Regions from separate parts of the Fusibacter fontis genome, predicted to be linked through region 2. Evidence: a T-box and tRNA genes for the amino acid it is inferred to sense, from the RefSeq annotation. Region 2 holds a T-box; the other holds one or more tRNA genes.
What was found. The T-box of region 2 lies ahead of thrS (threonine--tRNA ligase). A T-box ahead of a tRNA ligase gene usually reads a tRNA of that ligase, here a tRNA-Thr.
Positions count from the first base shown of each region.

Region 1: it has a tRNA-Thr gene. The T-box ahead of thrS (threonine--tRNA ligase) is inferred to sense a tRNA for this amino acid. The anticodon was not compared.

Region 1 covers NZ_AP042445.1:1,923,638-1,933,307, reverse strand. Annotated here, with positions in the region: gene mfd (transcription-repair coupling factor) at 1-401, shown strand, start outside; gene ACZ41W_RS08820 (peptidylprolyl isomerase) at 472-1,452, shown strand; gene ACZ41W_RS08815 (putative polysaccharide biosynthesis protein) at 1,527-3,143, shown strand; gene yabN (bifunctional methyltransferase/pyrophosphohydrolase YabN) at 3,159-4,622, shown strand; gene ACZ41W_RS08805 (HU family DNA-binding protein) at 4,718-4,996, shown strand; gene ACZ41W_RS08800 (RNA-binding S4 domain-containing protein) at 5,050-5,301, shown strand; gene ACZ41W_RS08795 (FtsB family cell division protein) at 5,319-5,630, shown strand; gene ACZ41W_RS08790 (Ppx/GppA phosphatase family protein) at 5,641-6,555, shown strand; tRNA gene ACZ41W_RS08785 (tRNA-Asp) at 6,611-6,687, shown strand; tRNA gene ACZ41W_RS08780 (tRNA-Thr) at 6,814-6,889, shown strand; gene ACZ41W_RS08775 (TldD/PmbA family protein) at 7,115-8,503, shown strand; gene ACZ41W_RS08770 (TldD/PmbA family protein) at 8,503-9,670, shown strand, end outside.
Region 2 covers NZ_AP042445.1:1,422,817-1,432,486, reverse strand. Annotated here, with positions in the region: gene ACZ41W_RS06485 (M20 metallopeptidase family protein) at 1-407, shown strand, start outside; gene ACZ41W_RS06480 (CPBP family glutamic-type intramembrane protease) at 478-1,437, shown strand; gene ACZ41W_RS06475 (class I SAM-dependent DNA methyltransferase) at 1,476-2,210, shown strand; gene hslO (Hsp33 family molecular chaperone HslO) at 2,219-3,112, shown strand; gene ACZ41W_RS06465 (DUF6873 family GME fold protein) at 3,155-3,895, shown strand; gene ACZ41W_RS06460 (DUF445 domain-containing protein) at 3,899-4,498, shown strand; T-box leader at 4,571-4,780, shown strand; gene thrS (threonine--tRNA ligase) at 4,880-6,814, shown strand; ribosomal protein L20 leader region at 6,906-7,032, shown strand; gene infC (translation initiation factor IF-3) at 7,043-7,558, shown strand; gene rpmI (50S ribosomal protein L35) at 7,589-7,786, shown strand; gene rplT (50S ribosomal protein L20) at 7,818-8,171, shown strand; gene pta (phosphate acetyltransferase) at 8,338-9,339, shown strand; gene ACZ41W_RS06430 (TrkH family potassium uptake protein) at 9,474-9,670, shown strand, end outside.

The DNA.
Region 1 (9,670 bases), 500 kb from region 2:
TTGAGATTTACAAAAAAATTGCTGCAATTGATTCAAGATCTGAATTTGATCGCGTATATGAAGAAATTGAAGATCGATTTGGGACGGTTCCCACATCTGTTAGCAATTTAATGTCCGTTGCGTATGTAAAATCTCTTTGTGAATGGATGAATATCATCGAAATCAACGAAGATGGCAAAGATTTCACTCTCAAGTTTAGTCCAGATCACCCGATTAGCCCGATCTTTGTAAGTCGAATTATGGCGGAAGATTCTAAAAATGTGACATTTGTAGCATCGTCTCCTCCACTATTAAAACTTAAAATTACAAACAGATTAAGAAAAAAAGAAGAACAATTAACAATGCTTGAAAATTTTGTTGAAAAAATATATAGTTTTCATAGTGAATATTTAAATGTATAATGAGAGATGGTTATGAAATAGGATACATGCCATCTGATATCAATATAACGAGGAGAAGAGGATGTCTAATATGAAAAAGATAATTGCCGGATTATTAGTGATAATGATGGTGGCATTAACAGGGTGTTCAGGAAAAGGAAGCTCAAATGAGACAAGCACAGGAGTGGATACTAAAAACGCAGTGGCAGTAGTTAACGACGCAGTCATTGACTTAGATACATTCAATACAATGTACGGCCTTTACTTAGCTCAGTACGGAGAAGAATATATGGAAACTGAAGTAGATGGTGTGAAAAATTCTGAAAGTGTAAAAGAATACATCGTCAACAGCACAGTGATTAACAAAGTGATTGAACAGTACGTGGTATCAACTGGATATAAAATCGATGAAGTTGCGCTTCAAGAAAACATTGATAAGTTTAACACATCCCTTGAAGAAGACAGTGTTAAAAAAGGATATTTTGAAACAGCTGGTGCAACAGAGGCATTTATTAAAGATCAAATTCAAATTAATATGTACATCAAAGCATTTCAAGATATCGTATATAAAGAAGCTTCAGAAAATAAGACAAAGTTAGATGAGCTTTATGCTTCAGAAAGAGTGTTAGTAAAAGCGCGTCATATTTTATTAGAAGATCAAGCAACTGCACAAGCAATTAAAGCTAAACTAGATGCAGGTGAAGATTTTAATACGTTGGCAATTGAAAATTCAAAAGATCCTGGTTCGTCCTCTGAAGGTGGAGACTTAGGTTATTTTGGCCGAAATGCAATGGTTTCTGAGTTTAGCAAAGTTGCATTTTCGTTAGAGATTGGAGCTGTAAGCGATCCAGTTCAGACTGAGCATGGATTTCATATCATTAAAGTTGAAGATGCTTTAACAGTGAATCAAATGATAGAAGCTGGAAAGACAGAATCAGAAATTAATGAGCAAAAAGAACAGATTATCGTTGCTTTAGCACAACAACTATACGTTGAAAAAATTGATGCTTTAAAAGCTGAAGCAAAAATAGAAACATTTATGGAAAAAGTTAAAGAAGAAAAAGAAAAATAAATCAAAGAATAATGGTTCAAAAGTAAAGCAAAGGTCAGTCCAGTACTGACCTTTTTATAATAGGAGATTTAATTATGTCAGAAAATAAAGCAAAGCACCAAGCAGATTCATTTGTCAAAGGTGCGTTTATCTTGGGTATTGCAGGCGTTTTTGTAAAAATTATTGGTGCCTTTTTTAAAATCCCTTTAGCAAATCTATTAGGGCCAGAAGGGATAAGTTACTACACAAGTGCGTATCCAATTTACAATTTTTTTATAGTCCTTGCAACGGCAGGGTTGCCAACCGCACTTGCAAAAATTATCTCTGAGCAACGTGCGATGGGAGACTATGCCAATTTAGATCGTACATTTAGATCAGGGATGGTCTTGATGACCAGCGTGGGGATTTTGGGATCCTTGTTTATGTTTTTTGGCGCTGAAGCGATCTCAGATAAAATTAATAATCCGAAAGCAATACTTTCGTTTCAAGCACTAGCGCCTGCCGTGTTCTTAGTGTCGCTCATGGCAGTATTTAGAGGGTTCTTCCAAGGGTTTCAACAAATGAAACCCTTTGCGGCTTCACAGATTTATGAACAGTTCGCCCGTGTTATTATTGGATATGGACTCGCAGTGATCTTGATTAAAAAAAGTTTAGAGTATGCTGCTGCAGGTGCCACGTTTGGTGCAACAGCAGGTGCTCTTGCGGGGTTAGTGGTTATTTACATGATGTATAAGCGGTTCCGAAAGAAAAATCAGGAAGAGTTTACACAACAAGTAGCGAGTGAAAAAGCAAGTATTCCAGACATGATGAAGCGAATTGTCCTCATTGCAGTGCCGATTACACTTGGAGCAGCTGTGATGCCACTTATGAATTCAATCGATGTCCTGGTTGTAATGAATCGACTTGCGGATATCGGCATGGGAGATCAAGCCAATGACCTTTATGGTATGCTGAGTGGATATGCTGCAACACTTGTAAATTTACCTCAAGTAATTACTTCTGCAATCCAAATAAGCATCGTGCCTGCAATTGCGGTTTTGTTTGTTCAAAAAGGCACAAAGCAGCTAGAACGAACAATCCAAAATGGGATTCGCATGACGTTGATTATTAGCCTTCCAGCAACAGCGGGGTTGGTATTATTAGCACAACCTATTATGGAACTTCTATATCCGAATCAAGTACAACATGCAGTAACCACGGGAAATATTTTAGCGATTCTAGGCTTTAGCGTGATTTTCTTGGGAATGTTTCAAGTAACGACGGGAATTTTACAAGGACTCAGTTTACAAAATAGACCGGCAATTAACCTGTTGATTGGAGCCGCAATCAAGATACTTTTAACATATATATTAGTAGGAATTCCTCAAATCAATATTTATGGAGCGGCGATTTCAACTCTTGCAGCTTATGGAACGGCGACTGTGCTCAATCTCATTACGATGAAAAAACGTGCAGATATTTCCTTTGGATTTAAAGAAGTGTTGCTAAAACCGCTGACATCAGTTTTGGTGATGAGTGTGGCCGTTGTGGGATCATATCAACTCAGTTTGTTCGTAATCTCTCCAAAACTTGCAACTGTTTTTGCGATTGGAGTTGGGATGTTGGTTTATTTAGTGATGCTCTTTAAAACAAAGACGTTGACAGAGGATGACTATATTATGATGCCAGGTGGTTCAAAACTCAAAAAAATAAATGATAGATTTTTCAAATAGATAGGAGGTCATGAGGTGATTACAATTGTAGGTATGGGACCTGGTAGTGAATCTTTTTTGACGATGGATGCCTTTAAAACTTTAACAAGTGGACAAACTGTTTATTTAAGAACAGATCGACACCCCGTTGTTCCATATTTAGTTGAACAAGGTATGTGCTATCAGTCTTTTGATGACTACTATCATCAATTTGAGTCGTTTGATGAGGTGTATGAAGCTATTGCCAATGAGATTATTGCACTAGCAGAACATGATGATATTTTGTATGCGGTTCCAGGTAATCCGTTTGTTGCAGAAAAAACGGTGTCAATCATCTTAGAACGTTATAAAATAGAAGAAAATTTAAGCGAATCCGATAAATTTCGCATCGTACATGGAACGAGTTTTATTGATGCCATTGTAACGGCGCTTAAATATGATCCCGTAAATGGTTTTGTGATATTAGATGCTCTTAATGTAGAACATGAGTGGATGAATGCAACCAAGGATCATTTGTTTATTCAAGTTTATGATCAAATGTCAGCATCTCATCTTAAATTAGCGCTTATGGATGTTTGGGAGGATGAACATTTGGTGACCATTATCAGAGGGGCTGGTATTCCTTGTCAAGAAATGATTAAAACAGTGCCGCTTTGCGAACTCGATCACACACCAGATGATTTTAATCATTTGACAAGTTTGTTTGTGCCAGGTGGCAAATCTATTCGCCATGAGCTCAGAGAACTCGAAGATGTTATTGCCATTTTACGAGGTGAAAATGGATGTCCGTGGGATAGAGAGCAAACACATGAGTCGTTAGCAAGTAATTTGATTGAAGAAGCCTATGAAGTTAAAGATGCCATTGTGAAAGGTCATGAGGAAAATTTAATTGAGGAACTTGGAGATGTACTTTTACAAGTGGTTTTTCATGCTTCGATTGCATCGGATGACGGCTACTTTGACATGAATGATGTCATTCGTGGAATTTGTGAAAAAATGATTCGTAGACATCCTCATGTATTTGGTTCTGTAGATGTGAAAGATTCAGAGGAAGTTTTGGCAAATTGGCAAATGATTAAGGATGAAGAAAAAGCCTTAACTTCAATAGCAGAAAGTATGAAGTCGGTGACTTATAGCTTGCCAAGTTTGATGCGTGCTCAAAAAGTACAAAAGAAGGCGGCTGCTGTGGGCTTTGATTGGGATTCGCCTCTTGATGCAGTTGAGAAAATTCACGAAGAACTGAAAGAGTGGGAAATTGCGATTCAAGAAAACCGTGAGGATGAAATAAAAGAAGAACTGGGAGATTTGCTGCTCATTATCAGCAATGTCGCACGTCTTTTGAAAATTGATGCCGAACAAGCGCTTGTGGATGCAATTGAAAAATTTGTGAACAGATTTTCATATATTGAAGAAAACTTGAAAAAAATGAATAAGACCCCCAACATATTGATACGTGAGGAAATGAACGTTTTGTGGAGTGAATCTAAAAAGTCAAAATAATTATGAAAAAATTTATAAAAACTCTTGTAAAAGTTGAAATTTCAACGTATACTTATAATAGTTAAAACAACTTAATAATTTGAGGAGGTTATATTGTGAATAAAGCTGAATTAGTAGCTAGTATGGCTGAAAAATCTGGTTTAACTAAAAAAGATGCTGAGTTAGCATTAAATGCTTTCATGAAAAGCGTAGAGGAAGAACTTGCTAAAAGTGGTAAAGTTCAATTAGTAGGTTTCGGTACTTTTGATGTTAGAGAAAGAAAACAAAGAACTGGAAGAAACCCTAGAAATCCTAAAGAAACAATTAATATTCCAGCTTCAAAAGCTCCTGTTTTCAAAGCAGGTAAAGCTTTAAAAGAAACAGTAAATGCATAATGATATCAGAAAAAGCAGCCTAGCTGCTTTTTCTTGATTTATGGAGGTACAAAATGAGAATTGATAAATATTTAAAAAATGCTAGACTAATAAAAAGAAGAACTATTGCGAAAGAAGCTTGTGATCAAGGCAGAATTCTTGTTAATGGCAAAGTAGCAAAACCAGGTACAGAAGTTGCAATTGGAGATGAGCTCAGTATTCGCCTAGGGAGCAAACAAATGCAAGTGAAGATTTGTGCGCTTGATGAACACGTCACAAAAGAGAGTTCAAAGTTATTATATGAGGTCATTTCTGAAAGTGAATAGGAGATGGTGTTGTTCCAATGAAAACCAAAAGGAAATTTTTTAAGCGAAATAAAGTAACCTTTCTCATCGTGTTGATGCTTCTGGGATATTACGGATTTTTGATGTACCAAACTGAGACAAAGCTTGATGAGTTAAAAGGGGTACAGAAGGAATTGAAAACGGAAATTGCGATGATTGATCGCGATATTGATAAACTTGAAGATGAGTACATTTATTCTCTGTCGACAGAAGCGGTCGAGCAAATTGCTAGAAAGCGATTAAAAATGGTAAAACCCAATGAAATCATTTTCTTGATAAAAGGATTGCAAGATGAAGGCGATGGTGAATAAGGAGGTTCTTTTGAAAGTAGCGTGTATAGATGTAGGGACGAATTCAATCCGTCTTTTGTTGGCAAATTACCACGAAGGGCGATTTGATGATGCGTGTAAAAAATTGAGGATGACTCGATTGGGAAAAGGTGTCAATGAAACTAAAATGCTGGATATCGAACGAATGAAAGACTCGGTAGATGCGATTGATAGCTTTAAGCGGGAAGCAATCTCGTTTGGCGCAGAACATATTTTTATCATGGCGACAAGTGCCGTTCGAGATTCTAAGAATTCAGACATCTTTAAACAAATGATTTTTAATCAAACGGGAATGCAACTTGAAGTTATCAGTGGTAAGAAGGAAGCGGAGATTGGTTTCAAAGGCGTTTTGATGGGCGCACATCTAACAGATGAAAATCTACTTATTATAGATATTGGCGGTGGTTCAACGGAATTAATCGTGGGTAACCAGCAGGGAATCATCTTCTCGCATAGCTTGGACATCGGTGCAGTTAGATTGACGGGTGCGTTTATATCGCACGATCCAGCGACTTCAGATGAGAAAAGTACAATAGATGCTTATATCAAAGACGCACTTGAGACAGTGATCCATGAAATTTCTCGTTATAAAATATCAGAAGCAATTGGAATTGGAGGAACAGCAACGACTTTTGCTACAATGGTACATCAAGTTTCTGTTTACTCGCGTCAAGCCGTCCATGGACTTTGCGTAACAAAAGAACAAATAAGCAATTACAATCAAAAACTCTTGCATCTATCTGTAGAAGAAAGAAAAGGAATTGTTGGACTTGAGGAGAAAAGAGCGGATATTATTTATGCCGGGGGATTGATATTACAACAAGTTTTAGATCAATTGGCGATAGAAAAGTATTTTGCTAGCGACTATGATAATTTAGAAGGATTTATCGTCGAAAAATTGGGCTAAAAGTGTTGACAAAACTGCCTCAATCGTGTAATATAAATCTTGTTCGTAACAACGCGGTCCAGTAGTTCAGTTGGTTAGAACGCTAGCCTGTCACGCTAGAGGTCGAGGGTTCGAGTCCCTTCTGGATCGCCATTTATAATTTTGCGCAGCAAAATTACCCGACATGAGAAACGAAGTTTCTAGGAGGGGCGCAGCAAAATTACCCGACATGAGAAACGAAGTTTCTAGGAGGGTGCGCAGCAAAATTATATATATTATGCCGGTGTAGCTCAATTGGTAGAGCAACTGACTTGTAATCAGTAGGTCGCGGGTTCGAGTCCCATCACCGGCTCCATTTTAACCTTCAGAGAAATCTGAAGGTTTTTTTGCGTGTGGGGATAGAGATTTCATTAAAATAAGTTGTTGGAAAATATGTAATGGGTTAAAATAAATAGGTGTAGGGTCGGTTTGCGTTATTAACAGTTTTCAATTCTTAATAAAATGTTAACACACTCACCATACATCGTTTATTATTTAGTGTTACGATATGTTTTATTAATATTCATTTGGAGGTAGCGGCATGTTAAATAAGCAAGTTGTAAGCGACGTATTACAAGCGGCTTTATCAACTGGTGGTGACTTTGCTGAGATTTTTGTCGAAGATCGTTTTAACAATTCGATGGAATTGGTAAAAGGCAAAATTGAAAAATCATTATCAGGTAGAGATTATGGCATTGGCATTAGAATTTTTCAAGGGTTAAACAGTGTTTATACATACACTTGTGAAAATAGCCGAGATCACTTAGTGGAAGTGGCTAAAAAAGCGGCAGCAGCGATAAAAGGGATTCCTCAAAATGCTAAAATAGATTTTGTCATGACATCCCCTGTTCAAGCACATCCGGTTAAGGTTATGCCTTCAAGTGTTTCGAAACAATCAAAGGTAGATTTGATGAAACGCGGATTTGAAGCAGCATCAAAATATGACGCTTCAATCAACCAAGTTATTGTCACATATTTAGATTATAAGCAGAATGTTTTAATTGCCAATTCTGAAGGAAAATTCGTTGAAGATGAACGTGTTCGTACACGCTATTTAATAGACACGGTCGCACAAAAAGATGGAAAAATGCAAAGAGGGTTTATTGGAAAAGGTTCAGGCAAAGGGTTTGAACTGTATGATGAAATTGACGTCGAGTGGATTGGAAGAGAATCTGCACGTATTGCGAAGACGATGCTAGATGCACAATCGTCACCTAGTGGAAAATTCCCGGTTATTCTCGACAATAAATTTGGTGGGGTTATTTTTCACGAGGCATGTGGTCATGGATTGGAAGCAACATCTGTTGCTAAAGGCAATAGTGTCTACGCGGATAAAATGGGACAAAAAATCGCTTCAGACATTGTTAATGCAGTAGATGACGGAACCATAGCGAATGAATGGGGCTCATCAAATTATGATGATGAAGGAACGCCAACTCAAAGAAATGTTTTAATTAAAGACGGCGTTTTGACTGGATATATGATTGATAAACTCAATGCAAGAAGAATGAATGCGGATATCACAGGTTCTTCTAGACGACAATCTTATAAATTTGCGCCAACCTCACGTATGACCAATACGTATATCTTAAATGGACAATCCAAGTTTGAGGACATGATTGGGTCTATTGAGTATGGACTCTATGCGAAGTACTTAGGTGGAGGTTCTGTCAACACAGCGACAGGCGAATTCAATTTTTCTGTACAAGAAGGCTATTTAATTGAAAATGGAAAAATTACAGCACCGGTAAAAGGCGCAACTCTAATTGGAACTGGACTTGAAGTGCTTCAAAAAATCGAGATGATTAGTGATAATTTTGGTTCTGGAGAAGGGATGTGTGGTTCTGTAAGTGGCTCGATTCCTGCGGGACTTGGACAACCTGCGCTAAAAGTATCTGAAATAACAGTAGGCGGAAGGGAGGAAGCGTAATGGATTCGAGATTATTAGAACTTTTATTTGAAAAGGGAAAACAAAAGGGATTTCAAGAGCAAGAAATCTATTATGTTCGAAATAAATCAACTGATATCTCAGTATATGATGGTGCGATTGATAAGTACAATTTAAGTGAAAATAGTGGTTTATCCTACCGCGCGATGTTAGATGGTAAACTCGGATATGCGTATTCAGAAATTATTGATGAAAAAGCCATCGAAATGCTCGTTTTAGAAGCATATGACAATGCAAGAGTCATTGAATCGGACGATGAAGTGTTCTTATTTAAAGGCTCAGAGTCTTATCCGGAAATCAATCATTATAATGAGCAGTTAAGTCAATCTCCAATCAGTGAAAAAATAGAATTTATGTTGTCGTTAGAACGCGAACTAAAAGCATATGATCCTCGAATCAAAAGTATTTCATATAATCAATACAATGAATCTGAGTCGTTTAGACGTATTAAAAACACCAAAGGTCTTGATGTCACTGAACTATCCAATATTTGTTATGCATATGCGATGATTGTGGTTTCTGACGGAGTAGATACAAGGACGGGTCTTGGATACGACATATCCAATGATTTTTATCAGCTATCACAAGCTAAAATTATCAAACAAGCTGCTGAAGAAGCGCTCAGTATGTTGGGTGCAAAGACCGTTAAGTCAAAAACATGTCCAGTTGTCATTAAAAATGGGACGTTTGCAGAATTCTTTAGTGCATTTATCGACGTTTACAATGCAGAGCACGTTCAGAAAGACCTTTCTCAAATGGCGGGTCGATTAGGTGATCAAGTGTCGACTTCGGTTTTAACAGTTGTTGATGATCCGCATTTAGAGATGGGATTAGCTTCTTCAAGTTTTGATGCAGAAGGCGTTGCGACACAGAAGAACACACTTATTGAAGAAGGTGTACTAAAAACATTTTTCCATAATCTTAAAACAGCCAATAAAGACGGGGTTGAATCTACTGGAAATGCCAGTAAGGCGTCTTATAAAGGAACGGTTGGCATCTCACCATCTAATTTGATCGTTAAACCGGGTACCATCTCGTTTGATGAGATGATTTCAGATATTGGTGAGGGCGTTTATGTGACGAGTTTACAAGGAATGCATGCCGGACTTGACCCAATTTCAGGTGATTTTTCACTTCAGTGCCATGGTT
Region 2 (9,670 bases):
TGATGGAAGGGACAATTCGGGCATTTGATGAGTCGGTCTATGATCTTGTAAAAACGCGTATGGAACAATATTTAAAAGGCATCGAAATCGCTTATGACGTAAAAATTGAGTTGAAATTCTTTGATAAGTACCCAGCTGTGGTAAATGATGTGAATTTATTTGAAGCGTTTTATGCACATCATCAATCACGATGTGAAATTATTGAACCGCAGATGATTAGCGAGGATTTTGCGTATTATCAACAAGAAATTCCAGGACTTTTCTATTTTATTGGTTCGCTAAATGAAGCAAAAGGAATGGTTTATCCACTTCACAGCTGCAACTTTATTTTTGACGACAAGATCCTACTAGATGGAATAGAGACTTATCTCAATATTTTAACCTATCGAGAAAGCTTGAATCTCTAATTTAAGGTGATGGTCCGCGTCGTCTTTTAGAGTGTGCGTTTATAATTGAAAAAATGAAAGTGAGATAATAATGGAACATAAACAATCGTTTTCGATTGCTCAAGTAAATATATTGTATGTTGTGCTTTTAGTGGCATTTATTGTAATTGGAACAGCCATGTCAAAAGTTGGCGTGATTCAGCAACTGCTAGTAACTGAATTTGGAATTGTATTTGCGACGAGTATTCTTTATACATGGTTTTTAAAAAAAGATTTTAAGCATGTATTTAGACTGAAGAAGATACCATTTTCTGCAGTCTTTAAAATTGTTGTTTTGGCAGTGTTGATGTTACCATTTATTGCAATTGCCAATATGGTTACCCTTTATATTATTTCATATTTTGGAAAACCTATTATTTCCGGGGTTCCTGAAGCTTATAATATGAAACAGTTTATTCTTTATTTTCTCGTCATTGCAGGTTCTGCTGGTTTGTGTGAAGAAACCCTTTTTCGTGGAGTAATCCTGAATGGATATGAAACGACATTTGGTCGAAAATGGGGAGCGATATTTTCGGGGCTTCTCTTTGGATTATTTCACTTGAATCCACAAAATCTCTTTGGACCAATCATACTGGGCATCATGTTTTCCTTGTTGGTGCAAATTACAGGCTCGATTTGGGCGGGGGTTATTGCTCACACGACGAATAATGGGATGGCTGTTTTAATTGGCTATTTATCAAATATTGGAAAAACTCAGATGTCTATGGACTCAGAATTGATTTATATGCAAACTGGTGTTATAATCGAAGCTATTGTGATTTATGGGATCATTGGATTGTTTAGTTACTTAGGGGTTAGAAAAATTCTCAGAAGTTTAAAAAAACAATTTGATGAGAGCAAACTGGAAGCAAATAGCGTTGAAACACTTAGTAGTGAAACAGCTAGTGTGGATACAGATAGCGGTAGTTTTCAAATGAGCAAATTTCCATTTTTGACAATTGGGTTTACAGTGTGTGTGTATGTGTTTTTGGTAGTTTCCATGTATCAATAAATGCATGATGAACTTAGTTTTGAAAGTAAGGTGAAAAAATGAGTAGTTATGAAGCGTTTGCTTCGGTTTATGATATGATGCAGTACGATGTTGACTATGATTACTGGATTGATCAGTTAAGTCAATATGCGAAAAAAAATCAAGTAAAATCCATTTTAGAATTGGCGTGTGGTACGGCAACAATTGGAATTGGTCTTTGTCAGAAAGGATTTTCTGTTGAAGGACTTGATATATCGGATGATATGTTGACCATTGCGCAAGCAAAAACGGCTGAAAATCAGATGAAAATGCGTTTTTATCATCAAGATATGATGGAGTTTAACACCAAAAAAACGTATGATATGATTTTTAGTATGTGTGATGGCATCAACTATATTTTGGATCTTCAGTCGCTTGAAGCGGTTTTTGAAAATGTTTCAAGACATTTAAATACTGGGGGATTATTTATTTTTGATGTAAGTTCAGAATATAAACTTGAACACGTGATTGGCAATAATACATTTGCTGAAACCTTTGATGAAGAGGCTTATATTTGGGAAAATGAGTATGATAAAGTATTGAAACAATTGAATTTTTCACTCACATTATTTAAATCACAAAACGGACACTATGACCGTTACGAAGAATATCATGAGCAAAAAGCCTATTCTATAGAAGAGCTAATATCAATAACGAAACCGTATTTCGAACTTTTAGAAGTTGTCGATGGCGACACATTTAGCGCTTATACAAATACTTCTAATAGAATTTGTTTTATTGCAAAGAAAAAATAGGAGGAACGATGAAAGGTACTTTGATTACAGGCATGACTCACAATAGAGAAGTGCGTATATATGTAGCAGAAACCACTCAAATGGTGGATGCAGCGCGAAAAATTCACGACTTGTCACCTATGTCCACTGCTGCGCTTGGACGTGTCATTACAGCAGCGTCTATGATGGGAATGATGTCCAAAATAGATCAAGAAAAAATGACATTGCAAGTGAAAGGATCTAACGAGATTCCGTTAATGGTTGCAGTATCCGATACACACGGAAATGTGAAAGCCTATACGTCCAATCCAATTGCGGAACTCCGATATAATCAAGCTGGAAAATTAGATGTTGGGCAAGCTGTCGGGCAAGATGGGCAAATTATCGTCATCCGTGATTGGGATATGAAAGAACCCTTTATTGGACAAAGTCAATTGGTGAGTGGTGAAATAGCTGAAGATATCGCTCAATATTTTGCTCAATCTGAACAGCAGGCAACAGCGGTAGCATTGGGCGTGACGTTATCAAAAGATGCAACTGTGAGTTATGCCGGTGGTTTCATAGTGCAATTATTACCAGAAACAACAGAACCAACAATCGAACAGTTAGAATCCAATTTAAATCAATTGCCTTCTTTAACACAGTTGTTTGAAGAAGGCTTAGATATGCTTCAGATTGCACATCAAGTATTAGCAGGTCTTGGTTTAGACGAATTAGAATCGTATGAGCTGAATTATCAATGCGATTGTAGCGAAGAACGCATGACGCGTGCACTACTGAGCATCGGAAAAGACGAAATTAGAAATATATTGGAAGAAGATCACCAAGCTGAAATGGTGTGTCATTTCTGCAATAAAAAATACACATTTTCAGAAGAAATGTTGAAAACACTTATCGACGAACCAAGTGAAAAGCTTTCCTAAAACGATTTGACATGTGGTTTAAATAGAGGGATGATCAAACGAATGAATGGATTTATATTTGCCAGTGAAGCTATTATAAACAAGATTCGATCTCATAGAGGTTTTCAGACGAAGTGTTTGGTGGTCATTCCAGAACAAACACTTGTCGATGCAAGGCTAAAAGAACATACGGATTTGTCTTTATTTGTTGGAAATCGAGTCTGGATTCACGAAAGTATCGAATCTGTTGTTAAACCTCAAATACTCCAGATTGTTGATGAAAAATGGTATCATTCACATGTTGTTGTGGGTAATTCGCCATTATCAAATGTTTATCCACAAGATATTTCCTATAATGCTGTTCAGTTAAGCCGACATTTTTTTCATCGATTAGATATAACAGAACCAAAGATTTTAGAATTTATAAGAAATAGTACGTCGTTAGAATCAATTCATGTAAAGCAAGGTTATACAAGATGCTCAAGTCTTGTTGTTGGAAATCAAGCTGTCATCACCGAAGACAAAAAACTGTATGAAATCTATGTGACAAACGGTTATTGCGCATTGTTCATTGAGCCTGGTCAAATCGTCCTTGAAGGATTTGAACACGGATTTATCGGAGGGGTTGGCGGAACAATAGAAAAGACAGTGGTAATCAATGGTTCGCTAAAACACCATACTCAAGGAGATGTCATGAGAGATTTTATTTTAGCGCAAGATTATCAAATTCTTGAATTGAGCAGTGAAAAATTAGAAGATTGTGGATCGATTTTTTATTATCCAGTAACAGAAATGAAGGTGTAAAATATGATGAAAATTGCAATACTTGCGATCGTTGGTGCCTTGATTGGTTGGATGACCAATGTGATTGCCATAAAGCTAATGTTTAGACCGATTCATCCAGTGGGCATAAAAGGAACGCCTTTCGTATTTCAAGGACTAATTCCAAAGCGTAAGGCAGATATCGCACGCTCCATTGGAGAAGTTATTAGTGAAGAATTAATTTCCATGGATGCAATTATTGATCGGGTAATTGAAGACATGGACAAAGAGTCAATCATACAGACAATTAAAACGAAAGTCACTTCAATTGCGGAAGAAAAAATGCCATCGTTGATACCTTCTATGTTTAAGGGAATGATTATTCAGTCAATTGAAAAAATCATCGATGAAAATGGAGAACAAATTATTGTCGAAATGGGTGAGAAACTCAGTCATCATGCGATAAAGGCAATTGATATCAGCAAAATGGTAGAAGAAAAAATCATCGCATATGATTTTGAGAAAATTGAAGAAATGATTTTAAAAATCTCAAAAAATGAACTTAAGCATATAGAAATCCTTGGAGGCGTATTAGGGTTTCTCATCGGTGTTGTCCAAGGAATTATCGTTATCGGTTTAATGTGATGAAATTGTAAACAATTATCATTTGTTATTGACAAATTTGAAGACATACACTATTATAATGAATAATTAGATATTTAAGCGATTATAAAGACCAGTAATAAAGCAATGTCTTTTAGAGAGCAAATCACGTGGCTGAAATGATTTGTAAGAATAGTTTTATGAAGACTCACTTTTAGCTCAAACTGAGTAGATTTCGAAATGTTTGCGTTCACCACGTTACGGTGTTCAAGTGACTTGTCAAACAAGTTATTAGGGTGGAACCGCGAGTAACTCGTCCCTAGCAGATGCTAGTGACGGGTTTTTTTATTTTCAGCGATTCACCGAACACTTCATTTAGAAAAGAGAACCAGTGTTAAAAAATGAAAATATAGGAGGTAACATATGATTAAAATTACACTTAAAGATGGCAGTATTAAAGAAGTTGAAAAAGGAATGTCTGTCTATGATGTCGCTGCATCTATCTCAGGAAGACTTGCGAAAGAGGCGATTGTTGGAACTGTGAATGGAAAAACAGTGGATTTATCATATAAGCTAGAAGAAGATTGTGAACTGAATATTTTAAAATTTGAAGATTCTGAAGGCGCGCATGCCTTTAGACATACAGGATCCCACATCTTAGCTCAAGCAGTAAAAAGATTGTTTCCGGATGCCCAACTTGCAATTGGACCAGCAATTGAAAATGGTTTTTATTATGATTTTGATACTGAACACAAGTTTGTCCCAGAAGATTTAGAAAAAATTGAAGCTGAAATGAATAAAATTGTAAAAGAGGATCTAAAACTAGAAAGATTTGAACTTCCAAGAAATGAAGCGATTCGTTTTATGGAGGAAAAAGGTGAAAAATATAAAGTTGAACTCATCAACGATTTGCCAGAAGATGCGATTATTTCATTCTACAGACAAGGTGATTTTGTTGATTTATGTGCAGGTTGCCACGTAGCCTCAACTAAAGATGTTAAAAGCGTTAAATTACTCTCATTAGCAGGTGCATACTGGAGAGGCGATGAAAAAAATAAAATGCTTCAAAGAATATACGGAACTGCATTTCCAAAAGCTTCTATGCTTGAAGAATACGTAAATATGCTTGAAGAAGCTAAGAAGAGAGATCACCGAAAACTCGGAAAAGAGCTCGGACTCTTTGCATTGATGGAAGAGGGCCCTGGATTCCCATTCATTTTACCAAAAGGTATGGTTGTAAAAAATAACCTACTCAAATATTGGAGAGAAGTACACGACAAAGCAAACTATGTTGAAGTTGAAACTCCAATTATATTAAATAGAAAACTTTGGGAAACTTCAGGACACTGGTTCCATTATAAAGACAATATGTACACTGTGCTTATTGACGAAGAAGACTTTGCTATCAAACCGATGAACTGTCCAGGGGGCATGCTCGTTTATAAAACAGAACTTCGTTCTTATAAAGATTTTCCACTTAGGGTGGGTGAAATCGGTAGAGTTCACAGACATGAATTGTCAGGGGCATTGCATGGCTTAATGCGTGTGAGAGCATTTACTCAAGATGACGCACATATATTTATGTTGCCAGAACAAATCAAAGGCGAAATCATCAATGTAGTGAACTTGATCGACGAAGTGTATAAAACTTTTGGATTTAGTTACCATGTTGAACTATCAACTCGACCTGAAAAATCAATGGGTAGCGAAGAAGATTGGAAATTAGCTGAAGATTCACTTCAAGGCGCTCTTGAAGAATTGGGAATACAATATAAATTAAATCCAGGTGATGGTGCTTTCTATGGTCCTAAAATTGACTTCCATTTAAGAGATTGTATCGGAAGAACATGGCAATGTGGTACTATTCAGCTTGATATGCAGTTGCCACAACGCTTTGAATTATCTTATATCGGCAGTGATGGCGAAAAACATCAACCAATTGTTATTCATAGAGTTGCGTATGGATCGATTGAGCGCTTTATGGGAATCTTGATTGAAGAATTCGCAGGAAAGTTCCCAGCTTGGTTAGCACCAGTTCAAGTAAAACTTCTGACAATTGCAGATAGACATATCCCATATGCACTTGAAGTATCAAATAAACTTAAATCCATGGGAATTCGTGTTGAAATGGATGATCGTGCAGAAAAAATTGGATATAAAATAAGAGAAGCACAACTTGAAAAAAATCCTTATATGCTCATTATTGGAGATAAAGAAGCTGAACTAGGTCAAGTTTCAGTAAGATCAAGAGATAACGGAGAGCTTGGAAACTTAAGTTTAGACGTATTTGCACAAACACTTGTTGCTGAAATCAATGAACGTTCACTTAAATCAAAATTCGAAAAAAATGAAGCATAAGATTGAACGTTTCACAGTAGTTAAAAGTAATTTAAAGATATTTCTTAAAAAAGATTGACACGGTAAGCAATAATATGTTATATTAATTGAGGTTAACAAGTAGAAGTCCGCTTCTCACCATATAACGTAGAGTTCATATGGTTAATAGTATTAATGCTTACGTAATGTATGTGTATTAATAACGGCGGATTTTTAATCTGCCGTTTATTTTTTTATATAACCTAGGGGGTGTATCGTATTAAAACTGCTGAAATCAATGAAGAAATTCGCGACATTGAAGTAAGAGTCATAGGTGAAGAAAATGAGCAATTAGGTGTTATGTCTGGTAAAGAAGCGTACGCTCTAGCAATGGAACGCAAATTAGACTTAGTAAAAATTGCACCAAATGCAAAACCACCTGTATGCAAAATAATGGACTTTGGTAAGTTTCGCTATGAACAACAAAAGAAGGATAAAGAAGCACGCAAAAAGCAAAAAAGCGCGTCGCTTAAAGAAATTCGTCTTGGTTTGAACATTGAGAAAAATGATTTAGAAACCAAGTCTAAAAATGCAATTAAATTCTTACAAAGTGGTGATAAGGTGAAAGTTTCTTTACGATTCAAAGGTCGTGAAATGGGTTACACAACTCAGGGATTTGAAGTCATTAAAAAATTCACCGCAGAAATTGAAGAAGCTGGAGTTATTGAATCTCCTGCTAAATTAGAAGGTAGAAGCTTAGTTGCAACATTTGCACCTAAAAAATAAAGCGAACAATCTGGAAGGAGGAAATCAACTATGCCAAAAATGAAAACACATAGTGGTGCTGCTAAAAGAGTTAAAAAAACTGGTGGCGGAAAACTTAAAAGAAGCAAGGCATTTACAAGCCATATCTTAACCAAAAAAACTTCTAAAAGAAAAAGAGGCTTAAGACAATCAACAGTTGTTAGTGAGTCAGATATGAAACGAGTAAAAACATTATTGCCTTATTTATAGGATAATCAGAAAAAGAAGGAGGTTATGAACCATGGCAAGAATTAAAGGCGCTGTAAACGCAAAGAAAAAACACAAAAAAATTCTTAAATTAGCTAAAGGCTTCTACGGCCAAAAAAGCTTAGTATTTAAAGCAGCAAACCCTGCAGTTATGAGATCATTAAGATCTGCATATGTAGGTAGAAAATTAAGAAAAAGAGATTTTAGAAAATTATGGATTGCACGTATCAATGCAGGTGCAAGACAAAATGGTTTAAGCTATTCTAAATTTATGAATGGTCTTAAAAAAGCAAACATCGAAATCAACAGAAAAGTGTTGTCAGAAATGGCAATCAATCACCCTGAAGATTTTGCTAAATTAGTAACTGTTGCAAAAGGTCAGTTATAATTTAGTATAAAGATTAAATAAAGGAGCATTTAGATGAAATTTCAGCTAAGCTCCTTTTTTGTGCGTCTAAGTGTGAAATAGCTTGAAGAATCAAGAATTGTATCTTGTATACATGCTATAGATAGCATATAATGTTGATGTAAATAAATTATAAGGAGTGTGTGTTATGGCATTTTTAGACAAAGTGATTGAAATTGCTCGTAAAGACGTCCAAACGATCGTTTTACCAGAAGCGTTTGACCCTAGAACAATTGAAGCGACTCATAAAATATTAGAAATGGGCATCGCAAAAGTTATTTTAGTTGGAGATAGAAGCAAAATATTAGCTTCTGCCGGAGAATGGAAAATCGAAGAGGCTATTTTTATTGATCCAAATAATTTCGATCAATTAGATGCATTTGCTGCTGAACTTGCGAACATTCGAAAAAGCAAAGGCATGACAATTGATGAAGCAAAGTCCATTTTACTTGAAAGTGAATTGTTCTTTGGCGTGATGTTAGTTAAAATGGGATTCGCTGGTGGAATGGTTGCAGGTGCAGCTAATTCAACTGCAAACGTATTAAGACCAGCACTACAAATTTTAAAAACAGCTCCTGGTACAAAACTCGTATCAGCAGTATTCTTGATGGAAGTTCCAGATTGTGATTTAGGCGAAAATGGATTGTTCATTTTTGGCGATTGCGCACTTAATCCAAATCCAACTGCAGAAGAATTAGCACACATTGCCATTAGTTCTGCTAAAACATTTGAATCGATCGTTCATGCTGAACCAAAAGTAAGTATTTTATCCTTCTCATCAAAAGGATCTGCATCGCATCCAGATGTTGATAAAGTTGTTGAAGCAACACGTATTGCAAAAGAACTCGCACCAGAATTAGCGCTTGATGGCGAGCTTCAATTTGACGCTGCTGTTGTCGCTTCTGTTGGAAAGAAAAAAGCGCCAGAATCAAAAGTTGCTGGAGAAGCAAACGTTATTATCTTCCCTGACCTCGATGCTGGTAATATTGGATATAAATTGGTTCAAAGATTGGCTAAAGCAAATGCATATGGCCCAATTTGCCAAGGTCTTGCAATGCCAGTGAATGACTTATCACGAGGCTGCTATGCAGACGATATCGTTGGCACAGTGGCATTAACCGCTTTACAAGCGCAAATGCAAAATAAATAGCTCTAAAGTACCTTACAATTACATGTAAAAATCAATGTAAAATTTCGTGTTTTACATTGATTTTTTTTGCATTTTACATAAGACTTTGATACAATGATTGTTGTTGTTCATGAGAATAACTTCATGGAGGAAATATGCAAAAAAGACGTTTAATCAATCGACCACTGAATCCATCTCAGATCGTACTACTAAGTTTTTTAGGTGTTATTATAATGGGCGCTTTAGTATTGATGCTTCCCATTAGTTCGGCATCAAGAGAGATAACGCCATTTATTGATACATTGTTTACATCCACTTCAGCTGTTTGTGTTACAGGATTAGCTGTTGTCGA